One region of the Pedococcus soli genome, then DNA from elsewhere that is predicted to be linked to it. Evidence: predicted binding sites of a transcription regulator. Region 1 holds the regulator's gene; the other holds the start of a gene.
What was found. Region 1 encodes LexA, which represses DNA repair genes until DNA is damaged. Its sites were predicted from a motif close to TCGAACANNTGTTCGA; they were not measured.
Positions count from the first base shown of each region.

Region 2: ACYVKF_RS04510 (DUF222 domain-containing protein) is a predicted target of LexA. The motif match lies at 4,049-4,064, and genes of this name have one in related genera.

Region 1 covers NZ_BAAGSF010000006.1:980,936-986,544, forward strand. The annotation lists gene ACYVKF_RS19860 (winged helix DNA-binding domain-containing protein) at 1-710, shown strand, start outside; gene ACYVKF_RS19865 (CHAP domain-containing protein) at 863-1,954, shown strand; gene ACYVKF_RS19870 (LysM peptidoglycan-binding domain-containing protein) at 2,019-2,417, opposite strand; gene lexA (transcriptional repressor LexA) at 2,667-3,392, shown strand; gene ACYVKF_RS19880 (FdhF/YdeP family oxidoreductase) at 3,677-5,609, shown strand, end outside.
Region 2 covers NZ_BAAGSF010000003.1:312,446-318,054, forward strand. The annotation lists gene rfbB (dTDP-glucose 4,6-dehydratase) at 65-1,060, shown strand; gene rfbD (dTDP-4-dehydrorhamnose reductase) at 1,060-1,923, shown strand; gene ACYVKF_RS04495 (zinc-binding dehydrogenase) at 2,020-2,991, shown strand; gene ACYVKF_RS04500 (GDSL-type esterase/lipase family protein) at 3,098-3,748, opposite strand; gene ACYVKF_RS04505 (DUF6104 family protein) at 3,794-3,973, opposite strand; gene ACYVKF_RS04510 (DUF222 domain-containing protein) at 4,077-4,679, shown strand; gene ACYVKF_RS04515 (HNH endonuclease signature motif containing protein) at 4,748-5,413, shown strand; gene ACYVKF_RS04520 (multifunctional oxoglutarate decarboxylase/oxoglutarate dehydrogenase thiamine pyrophosphate-binding subunit/dihydrolipoyllysine-residue succinyltransferase subunit) at 5,518-5,609, opposite strand, start outside.

The DNA of each region.
Region 1 (5,609 bases):
TGTTGCAGGACAGGCAGTTCCGCACCCGCCCCGAGCTCGGCGAGCTGTTCGTGGAGAGGCGATCACCGATCAGGCCGGGCGAACAGCTCGGACACCTGATCATGGTCGCCGAGCTGCGGGGGCTGGTGTGCTCCGGACCGGTCAAGGGGGTGCACCACTCGTACGCGCTGGTCGACGACGTCGTGCCACCGGCCACGCACCTCGACCACGACGACGCGCACCGCGAGCTCGTGCGCCGGTTCTTCAGCGGGCACGGACCGGCCGGCATCAGGGACTTCACCCGGTGGTCGTCGCTCACCGTCGCGGGGACCAGGGCCGCGCTGGCCGACCTGGGCGACGACCTGGACGTGGTGGACGTCGACGGGACACCGCACTGGTTCGACCCTGCCGTCGTGCCGCGCCGCAGCCCGGCCGCCCCCGCGGCACACCTCTTCCCGGTCTACGACGAGGTGGTGCTCAGCTACCCGGCCGTGAACTTCCCGGTGGCGACGGACCACCCGTTGGCCGAGCACCCTGACCCGTTCTGGGCCACGGTCGTCCTCGACCAGACCAACGTCGGCTCCTGGAAGCGCACCGTCCGGGCAGACGTCGTCGAGGTCGACATCCGGTTGGCCCCCAGCGTCGACGCCAGGGGCCGACAGGCGGTGCGTGCCGCGGCACTGCGGCTGGCCGAGTTCCTCGGGAAAGGGCTCGAGCTCACGGGGATCTGAGACCGGAGGCGAATTACACGGTTGGACTTACCGGATCTGCCTGACAAACCGGACACCGTCGGTCCAGCCTGAACAGGTTGTCCGCCGCCACCCCTCGCGGCGGGGCGATGCGCGTCTCCTGGCGCTGTCCTGTCCCCCACCCCCAGGAAGTCATGCTGCGTTCCCGACTGTCCCCCCTCCTCGCCCGCGTCGGCACCCTTGCCCTCGTCGTCCTGGCCGGACTCGCGGTCACCGCGCCACCGGCCTCAGCCGCGACCCTCTCCCGCGAGTGCAAGGCCAACTCCATCGCCTGCATCTCGTTCTCGGGGTACGCCGGGAAGTCGGTGTGGGGGTACCCGGTGAACTCCAGTGGGAACAACTGCGTGAACTATGCGGCCTACCGGCTGATGAAGAACGGGGTGAAGCAGCAGAGCGCCATGGGCAGCGGCGGCAGCTGGGCCACCAGCGCCCGCAACCGCGGCATCAAGGTCGACCAGACGGCCAAGACCGGGGCGATCGCCCAGTGGAACTACGGCAGCCACTACGCGCCCGGCAACGGCCACGTGGGGTACGTGGAAGAGGTCACGAGCTCCTACATCGTCGTGTCGGACTCGGCCTGGACTGGCTACTCCTCCCGGATGACCATCCCGCGCGGCGACGCGAACTGGCCCAGCAACTTCCTGCACTTCAAGGACCAGCCCTACCAGCCACCGGCATCCGGGAGCTTCCTCAAGGTCCGGGAGAACGGGCAGATCTACCGGCTGGTCGGGACCACACCGGTCTACGTGAGCACGTGGGCAGCATTCGGCGGTGCCAAGGCCACGATGGCCGTCTCGGCCAGCGCCCTCGCCACCCTGCCGGCCACCATCCCCGACGGGACGTTCATCAAGGGCGCGCAGCGGGCGGAGATCTACCGGATGGCCGGCGGCGCCCCGATCCACGTCTCGGCATGGGCGAACGTCGGCGGAAGCAAGGCCACGACGATCGTCGACCAGGTGGCCATCGACCGGGCCGGTGACGGCGGCGCCTACAACCGCCTGCGAGCGGTGCCTGCCGACACGACGATGCTCCGGACGACCAAGGGCGTCGTGTACCGGATGAGGGGCGGGATCGCCTACTACTCGACCTCGATGCCGATCGCCGAGCTGAGTGAACCGGTCCTCGTCGACCACGTCGCCCTCAGCCGCGCCACCACCACCGGGGCGTTGAAGTACCGACACATCAAGGCCGTGAAGGCCCTACCGAAGATCACGCCGAAACCCTGAGCGCCCCTCACACGGAGATCTCTCCGCGCCGCCCGATGCCGGGTGATGGGTGGGGTGACCTCGCTCAGCCGGCGGCCGGGATGAGCAGCGTCTGCCCGGCGTGGACGTTGGACCCCGTCAGGTCGTTGGCGACCTGGATGCGGGCGACGGCCTCGGTGACCGGCAGCTGCGGCAGCTGGGCCGACGCGACCTCGGAGAGGGTCTGACCGGACTGGACCGTCGTCGAGTGGTCGATGACCGCTGCGGACGCGCCCCCCGAGAGCAGGCTGATCGCGAGGACCACCGCCGTGATGGCCACGGACACGGTGATCGCCAGGCGGCCGGCGCGGGTCAGCCGCAACGGCGCCGCCGGACGGATGACGACGTCCTCACCGGTGGGCACCGAGACGAGCTGCGGGCGCACGGGCCGAACGGGCATCCGCACGGGGGCGGGGGCGACGTCCCAAGCAACTGCTGCACTCATCTGGTCCTCCGTGGTGGTCAGGTGGCCGAAGCCCTTCGAACGGTTGTACGAAGTTCCTCTAGGCTGATTTCTAGCACGCATGTTCGAACTTCTCAAGACACGCCTCGAACACATGTTTGGCACTGACGTTCGAACGCCATACGCTGTGTTCATGCCTCACAGCACACCAGAGGCCACTGACAGTCCCACCCGTCACAGCACTGAGCACGGCGGCATACGCCACCTGACCTGCGGAAACGAGGAAACGGCATGAGCGAGGACAACGTCAAGGAGCTCCCCGACCGCGATCGGGGTGACGGTCTGACCGTCCGCCAGCGCCGGGTCCTCGAGGTGATCCGCAACTCGGTGGACCGCCGCGGGTACCCCCCGAGCCTGCGCGAGATCGGTGAGGCCGTCGGTCTCACCTCCCCCAGCTCGGTGGCCCACCAGCTGTCCACCCTGGAGCGCAAGGGCTTCCTGCGCCGCGACCCCAACCGCCCTCGCGCGATCGAGGTCGTCTCCCCCGACTCGACGGCCGACATGCGCGGCTACCGCGGTGGGGCGAGCGTCGAGGACGAGACGGCGGTGTTCGACGAGACGGGGATGAACGACCGGCGTCCCGAGGCGTCGTACGTCCCGGTGCTCGGCCGGATCGCCGCCGGTGTGCCGATCCTCGCCGAGGAGACCGTCGAGGACGTCTTCCCGCTGCCCCGGCAGATCGTGGGCGAGGGGCAGCTCTTCCTGCTCCAGGTCGTCGGCGAGTCGATGATCGACGCCGCCATCTGCGACGGCGACTGGGTGGTCGTGCGCCAGCAGCCGACCGCCGACAACGGCGACATCGTCGCGGCGATGCTCGACAACGAGGCGACCGTCAAGACGTTCAAGCGCAAGGACGGCAAGGTCTGGCTCATGCCGCACAACGACGCGTTCGAGCCGATCGACGGCGACCACGCCACGATCCTCGGCAAGGTCACGGCGGTCCTGCGCCGAGTCTGAGCCGCGCCCGGACCCACCCAGCCGAGTCCGGGCCGACTGAGCTCTACCGAGCCCTGCCGAGCGCTACCGAGGCCGCGCCCCGGCCGCCCTCCCCCAGCTCCCCCGTGTGCCGCCGTGGACCGACCCCCGCGGCGGCACACGGGTGGTCACCGGGGATCGGGCATCCCGGGCGCGCATGGTTCGGGTGGGACTGGGTACGTTCGGGGTGAAGGCGCAGGTTCCGGACCGGGGCCCGCGCGGCACGCGCCCGGCAACGCCAGGCACCCGGAGAACGAGGTTCACGCATGGGCAAGCACGACGAGAGCGACTACTCCGAGGCCGACCTGGTGGTCAAGGGCCAGGAGGACCACGCCGCCGGTCCGACGGCGGTGGCGGTGTCGATGAAGCGCTCCATCGACCACATGGGCCTCAAGCGGACGGCCCAGACGCTCCTCAAGCTCAACCAGGCCGAGGGCTTCGACTGCATGAGCTGCGCCTGGCCGGACCCCGATCCCGGTCACCGGCACACGGCCGAGTTCTGCGAGAACGGTGCCAAGGCGGTCGCCGAGGAGGCCACCCGCGACCGGGCCACCCCCGAGTTCTTCGCCCAGCACAGCATCGCCGAGCTCGACGCCCACACCGAGCACTGGCTCGGCCAGCAGGGCCGCATCACCCACCCGATGGTCAAGCGTCCGGGCGGGACGCACTACGAGCCGATCGAGTGGGACGAGGCGTTCGACCTCATCGGCGCCGAGCTGCGCTCGCTCGCGAGTCCGGACGAGGCGACCTTCTACACCTCGGGCCGCGCCTCCAACGAGTCGGCGTTCGCGTACCAGCTGTTCGTCCGCGCGTTCGGCACCAACAACCTGCCGGACTGCTCGAACATGTGCCACGAGTCCACGAGCATCGCGCTGCAGGAGTCCATCGGCATCGGCAAGGCCAGCGTCACCCTCGACGACGTGCACACGGCCTCGGTCATCGTCATCGCCGGCCAGAACCCCGGCACGAACCACCCGCGAATGCTGTCCGCCCTCGAGATCGCCAAGGCGAACGGCGCCAAGATCATCTCGATCAACCCGCTGCGCGAGGCAGGGCTCGTGCGGTTCAAGAACCCGCAGAAGCCCAAGGGCGTCGTCGGCCACGGCACGGCGATGGCCGACCTGCACCTGCCGGTGAAGGTCAACGGCGACCTCGCGCTGTTCCAGGCGATCGGGTCGCTGCTCGTCGAGTGGGACGCGCTCGACCACGAGTTCATCGCCACCCACTCGACGGGGTTCGAGCAGTGGCGCGACCACGTCCGCGCCGTCGACTGGGACCAGGTCGTCGAGGTCACCGGGCTGTCCCGTGAGCTCATCACCCAGGCTGCCGAGATGCTGCGCGGGTCGACCCGGACGGTCTACTGCTGGGCGATGGGCCTGACCCAGCACCGCAACGGGGTCGCCACCATCAAGGAGGTCGTCAACCTCGCCCTCGCACAGGGCAACATCGGCCGTGAGGGGGCGGGCCTCCTTCCCGTCCGCGGCCACTCGAACGTCCAGGGCGACCGCACCATGGGCATCTGGGAGCGGCCCCCGGCGACGTTCCTCGACGCGCTCCAGAAGGAGTTCGGCTTCGACCCGCCGCGTGAGCACGGCCTCGACGTCGTGGACTCCCTGCGTGGCATGCGCGACGGCAAGGTCCACTTCTTCATGGGGCTCGGCGGCAACTTCGTGCAGGCCGTGTCGGACACCGACATCGCGATCCCCGCGATGCGCAAGGTCCGCATGACCGTGCAGGTGTCCACCAAGATCAACCGCTCCCACCTCGTCTGCGGCGAGACCGCCCTGATCCTGCCCACCAAGGGCCGCACCGAGAAGGACATCCAGGCCAGCGGGGCCCAGTGGATCTCGGTCGAGGACTCCACGTGCTCGGTGCACGCGTCGCGCGGCCCGCTGGAGCCGGCCAGCCCCCAGCTCAAGTCCGAGGTCGACATCGTCACCCGCATCGCCGAGGCGACGCTCGGGGACCGGTACGGCCTGCAGTGGAAGGCGATGCGCGACGACTACCGCGCCATCCGCCACCACATCGCCAAGGTCGTCCCCGGGTGCGAGGACTACGAGGTCAACGTCCGCAAGCCGGGCGGCATGATCATGCCGCACCCGCCGCGCGACACCCGGACGTTCGACACGAAGACCGGCAAGGCCGAGTTCGTCGCCTCCCCGATCGAGGTGGTGCACGTGCCCGAGGGCCACGTGCTGC
Region 2 (5,609 bases), on a different contig from region 1:
ACTGACCGCGGCGATGTGCCGGAGGGCGAGCGGGTACCCCGGCCTGCTCCGATAACCTCGGCCCATGAAGGTCCTCGTCACCGGCGCTGCAGGGTTCATCGGGTCCAACTTCGTCATCCGGGCTCGTCAGGTGCGCCCCGACTGGAAGCTCACGGTCCTGGACTCGATGACGTATGCCGCGAACCTCACCTCCCTCGACCCCGTGATCGGGGACGTCGACGTCGTCAAGGGCTCGGTCACCGACGCCGACCTCGTGGACGAGCTCGTCGCGGCCCACGACCTGGTCGTGCACTTCGCGGCCGACTCCCACAACGACAACTCGCTCGACGACCCGTGGCCCTTCATCGACACCAACATCATCGGCACCTACCAGCTGATCCAGGCGGTCCGCCGCCACGAGAAGCGGCTGCACCACGTGTCGACGGACGAGGTCTACGGCGACCTCGCGCTGGACGACCCGACCAGGTTCACGGAGTCGACGCCGCTCAACCCGTCCAGCCCGTACTCGGCGTCGAAGGCGAGTGCCGACCTGCTGGTGCGCGCCTGGATCCGGTCGTTCGGGCTGCGGGCGACCCTGTCCAACTGCTCCAACAACTACGGTCCCAGGCAGCACCCGGAGAAGCTCATCCCGCGCCAGATCACGGGGATCATCGACGGCGTCAGGCCCAAGCTCTACGGCGACGGGCTCAACGTCCGCGACTGGATCCACGTCGACGACCACAACGACGCCGTGATCACGATCATCGAGCAGGGCCGTCTCGGCGAGACCTACCTCATCGGGGCCGACGGTGAGATGAACAACCGCGACATCATCGGACTGATCCTCGAGCTCATGGGCAAGCCGGCCGACTGGTTCGACCACGTGCCCGACCGCCCCGGACACGACCTGCGGTACGCCATCGACGCGACGAAGCTGCGCACCGAGACCGACTGGGTCCCCGCGCACCCCGATGTGCGCTCCGGCCTCGCCGACACGATCGCGTGGTACCAGGAGAACCAGGACTGGTGGCGGACGGCGAAGGTGGTCGCCGAGGCACGCTACGAGCGGCTCGGCCGCTGATGACCCGCTGGCTGGTCACCGGTTCCGGGGGGATGCTCGGCCTCGACGTGCAAGTCGTGCTGGCGCTCGCCGGGGTGCCCGACGACGACGTGACGGCGCTGGAGCGCAAGGACCTCGACGTCACCGACCCCGATGCCGTCCGCGACGCGGTCCGCGGCCACGACGTGGTCGTGAACTGCGCGGCATACACCGCCGTCGACGACGCCGAGTCGCACGAGGCCCAGGCGTTCGCGGTCAACGCGATCGGGGCCTCCAACGTGGCCTCCGCGTGCCGGGAGACCGGTGCCCGCCTCGTGCACGTCTCGACCGACTACGTGTTCGCCGGCGACGCAGACGAGCCGTATGCCGAGGACGCAGCCCTCGCGCCGCTGTCGGCGTACGGGCGGACCAAGGCCGCCGGTGAGTGGGCCGTGCAGGCGCACTGCCCGCGGGCCTGGATCGTCCGGACCGCGTGGCTGTACGGCGGCGGCGGACCCAACTTCGTCAAGACCATGGCCCGGCTCGCCGGGTCCCACGACACCCTCTCGGTCGTCGACGACCAGCGCGGCCAGCCGACGTGGACGATGGACGTCGCCCGGGCGATCCTCGGCCTCGTCGAGGACGAGGCGCCGTTCGGGATCTGGCACGCGACCAGTCAGGGGGAGACGACCAAGTACGGCTTCACCCGCGAGATCTTCCGGCTGCTCGGGCTCGACCCGGAGCGGGTGCAGCCCACGACGAGCGATGCGTTCCCCCTGCCCGCACCGCGGCCCGCGTACAGCGTCCTGGGACACGACGCATGGCGGATGGCGCGCCTCGCGCCGCTGCCGGACTGGCGCGAGAGCCTGGCGCAGGCCCTGCCGGACGTCGTCGAGCAGGTCTGACCCTCTCGCGACCCCGCCCGACCCGGCGTCGGTCACCTTCGCGACGAGGGCCACACTCCCGGGCGATGGCGCCGTGCCGCCGTTAGGGTCGAGGGCATGCTCGCTGTCTACGCTGCCCGCCAGTCCGCCGACGACCCGCTGTCCGGCCTCGAGGTCGGGGAACGTCCCGAACCGCAGGCCCGCGAGGGCTGGACGACCGTCAGCCTCAGGACGGCCGGACTCAACCACCACGACGTCTGGTCGCTGCGCGGGGTGGGTCTGCCGGCCGACCGGCTGCCGATGATCCTCGGCTGCGACGGCGCCGGCGTGGACCCCGACGGCAACGAGGTGATCGTCCACGCGGTCGTCCCGAGCGACGGCTGGCGCGGCGACGAGACGCTCGACCCGCGCCGCACGCTGCTCTCCGAGCTGCACGACGGCACCCTGGCGCAGCAGGTCGCGGTGCCCACCGGCAACCTCGTGCCCAAGCCCGAGGGCCTGTCGTGGGAGCACGCGGCCTGCCTGTCGACGGCCTGGCTCACGGCCTACCGGATGCTCTTCACCCAGGCCGGGCTCGCCCCGGGCGCCACCGTCCTCGTCCAGGGCGCGGGCGGCGGTGTCGCGACCGCACTCGTCCAGCTCGGCGAGGCCGCGGGCTACCGGATGTGGGTGACCACCCGCGACGAGGCCAAGGGCAAGCGGGCCCTCGACATCGGGGCCGACCGGGCGTTCGCCAGCGGGGAGCGGCTGCCCGAGCGCGTCGACGCCGTCATGGAGACCGTCGGTGCCGCCACCTGGTCGCACTCGGTCAACTCCCTGAACCCCGGTGGCGCCATCGTCATCAGCGGTGCCACCTCCGGCGACGCCCCGGCCAAGGCGGAGCTCACCAAGATCTTCTTCAAGCAGCTCCGGGTCCTCGGTTCGACGATGGGGACGCGGTCGGAGCTCGAGCGGCTCGCGGCGTTCGTGACCCACAAGGGGATCGAACCCGTCGTCGACTCGGTGATGCCGCTGGAGCAGGCGCGCGACGGGTTCGCCACCATGGCGGGCGGTGACGTGTTCGGCAAGGTCGTCTTCACCGTGAGCTGACCGCCGCGCGGTCTGCGGACGCGGAAGGCTCCCTGCGCACTGCGCGGGGAGCCTTCGTCGTCGCGGCGACCGGGGGCTGGGCCAAGCCGGGGCCGAGCCCGGGCGATCAGCTGGGGGAGATCTGCAGCCAGTCGTACCAGCCGTTGTGCAGCACCAGCCAGGCGATCAGCCCGTAGCCGGCTTGTCCGGGGTGGTGCGGCACCCGGCTGGCGGCCAGGTCCGTGCGCCACTGCTCGTGACCGAGCAGGGGGCTGAAGCAGTCGACGAACTGCACGCCACGACGGGAGCAGACGTCGGCCTGCGCCTCGACGAGCACGTCGAGCTTGGTGTTGAGGTCATCGTCGTCCGAGGGCGGCGGGCCGACCACGAAGGTCCCGATCCCACTGCTCGCGGCATCGTCGAGGATGTTGGCGAGGTTGAGCCGGTGCCGCGCCAGCGTCACCCCCGAGGCCGCGTCGTTGGCGCCCACCGAGACGACGAGCCGCTTCTCCTGACGCCCCGCCCACCGCGGGGCGCACTCGGCCTGCCACCGGGCGAGCAGGTCGGCCGTGGTGTCACCGCGAACCCCGAGGTTGTAGGCGGTGAGGGACAGGTCCGGGTGGTGGGTGCGGCCCACGACGCGCGAGACCCAGCCCTGGCCCTTGGGGTCGCCGACTCCCGCGACGAGGGAGGCACCGAGGAAGACCAGACCGACGTCACGGGGCCCGTCGTCGGCCACCTGGAACTCAGCGCTCGGGGTGAAGGTGGGGTCACTCACGCGTCAGTCCTCATCATCGTCTTCGGTGACCAGCGGCCACCGACGTCACTCGTCGTCATCGTCGTCGAGCCGGGCCAGCCAGGTGGCCAGCCGCTCGACGGGGGTCTCGAACTCGGGGTTGAGGTCGACGAACGTCCGCAGCTGCTCCGCGAGCCAGTCGAACGAGACCTCTTCCTCTCCCCGCCGGGTGGCGAGCTCCTCGATTCCGCGATCCGTGAAGTACACGCTGCAAGGTTAACGGGGTGCACGCCTGCCGCTGACGAGGCCACGCGGACGTGGCAGCTGTGAGAGGGTTGACGTTCGAACACATGTTCGAATACAATGGTTCATGGCCATCGCAGCCCTGCATCCTTCACCGCCCGTGGCGGTGGCCGATGGAGTGCGCCAGGTGCACGCGGTGCTGGACCGGTGCGAGCGCGCCGCGGACCTCTCGGGACAGGCGGCCTCGGTCCTCATCGATGACGTCGACCGGGCGGTGACTCGCTTGCAGGCGCTGAAGCTCGACCTCGTCGCCGCCGTCGACCGGGCCGATCTCGCCTCGGACTCGGGGATGACCGGGACCGCGGCCTGGCTGGCGCCCAGGTCCCGTACGGACGGTGCGACTGCGGCCAAGGAAGTACGGCTCGCGACCGCCCTCGGCGAGGGACTGCGGGCGACCCGAGCCGCGCTGGCCGAGGGACGGCTGTCGACGGAGCACGCCCACGTGATCGCCCGCACGGCGCACCAGCTGCCGGCCGGGGTCGACGACGCGGAGCGTGCCTCCATCGAGCGATCCCTGGTGGCCGTCGCCCGTCGGGTCGACCCGGTCGCGTTGCGCAATCGGCCCGCCGGGCGCTGGCGTCGGCGCAGCGCAGTCAGGCCGAGGTCGACGCGCACGAAGAGGCCGTCCTGCGCGCCGAGGAGGAGCAAGCGCTGGCCGCCACCAAACTGACGCTGCACGACAACCGCGACGGGACCATCACGGGTCACTTCACGGTTCCCACCCTCGCCGGGCAGATCTTGAAGAAGGTCATCCAGCAGATCGCATCACCCCGTCGGTTCGCCCAGCGAGCGGCGCAGGACGCCCGGGCCAGGGCGGCCGAGTGCGGCTCCGACCTGAGCGACGCGCGGGTGGCGGAGGCGACGTGGGCGAGGTTCCGGGCCGAGGGGCTGGACTGGTCCCAGAAGTACGGACACGCCTTCGTCGAGCTTCTCGAGCACCTGCCCACCGACCACCTGACCGGCAAGGTCAACGCCACGGTCCTCGTCACCCTCGACCACGAGCGGCTGGCTGCGGGGCTCGGCGCCGCCCACCTCGACACCGGGCACGACGTGTCCGCCTCGGAGGCTCGGCGACTGGCCTGCGGTGCGGGCCTGGTCCCCGCAGTCCTCGGCGGGCAGTCGCAGGTGCTCGACCTCGGCCGCGGCCAGCGCTTCTTCAGCGAAGCTCAACGGGTGGCGTTGGCCCTGACGTACGACAGCTGCGCGGCCGATGGCTGTGACCGGCCCTACGCCTGGACCGAGCAGCACCACGAGGATGCGTGGGCATGGGGTGGCTCGACCGACCTGCACAAGGCCGTTCCCTTGTGCGGTTACCACCATCGGCGCATTCACGACGCGTCCTACCACCACAGCGTCGCCCGAGAGGGTCCTCGAAAACGCGTCACGTTCGTCAAGCGCCCCTAGGTGCAGCGGGGACATGCGTATGCCGCGCGGCCCGAGGTCGTCGGGGCCACGCGGCATACGTCGTGCGTGCGGGTCGCTGCCCGGTGGTCAGGAGCAGCGACGGGTCACTGGCGCAGGGCCGAGGTGATCAGCTCGTTCTGCTGCTCGGCGTGGCGCTTGCTCGAGCCGGTCGCGGGCGAGGCCGAGGCCTTGCGCG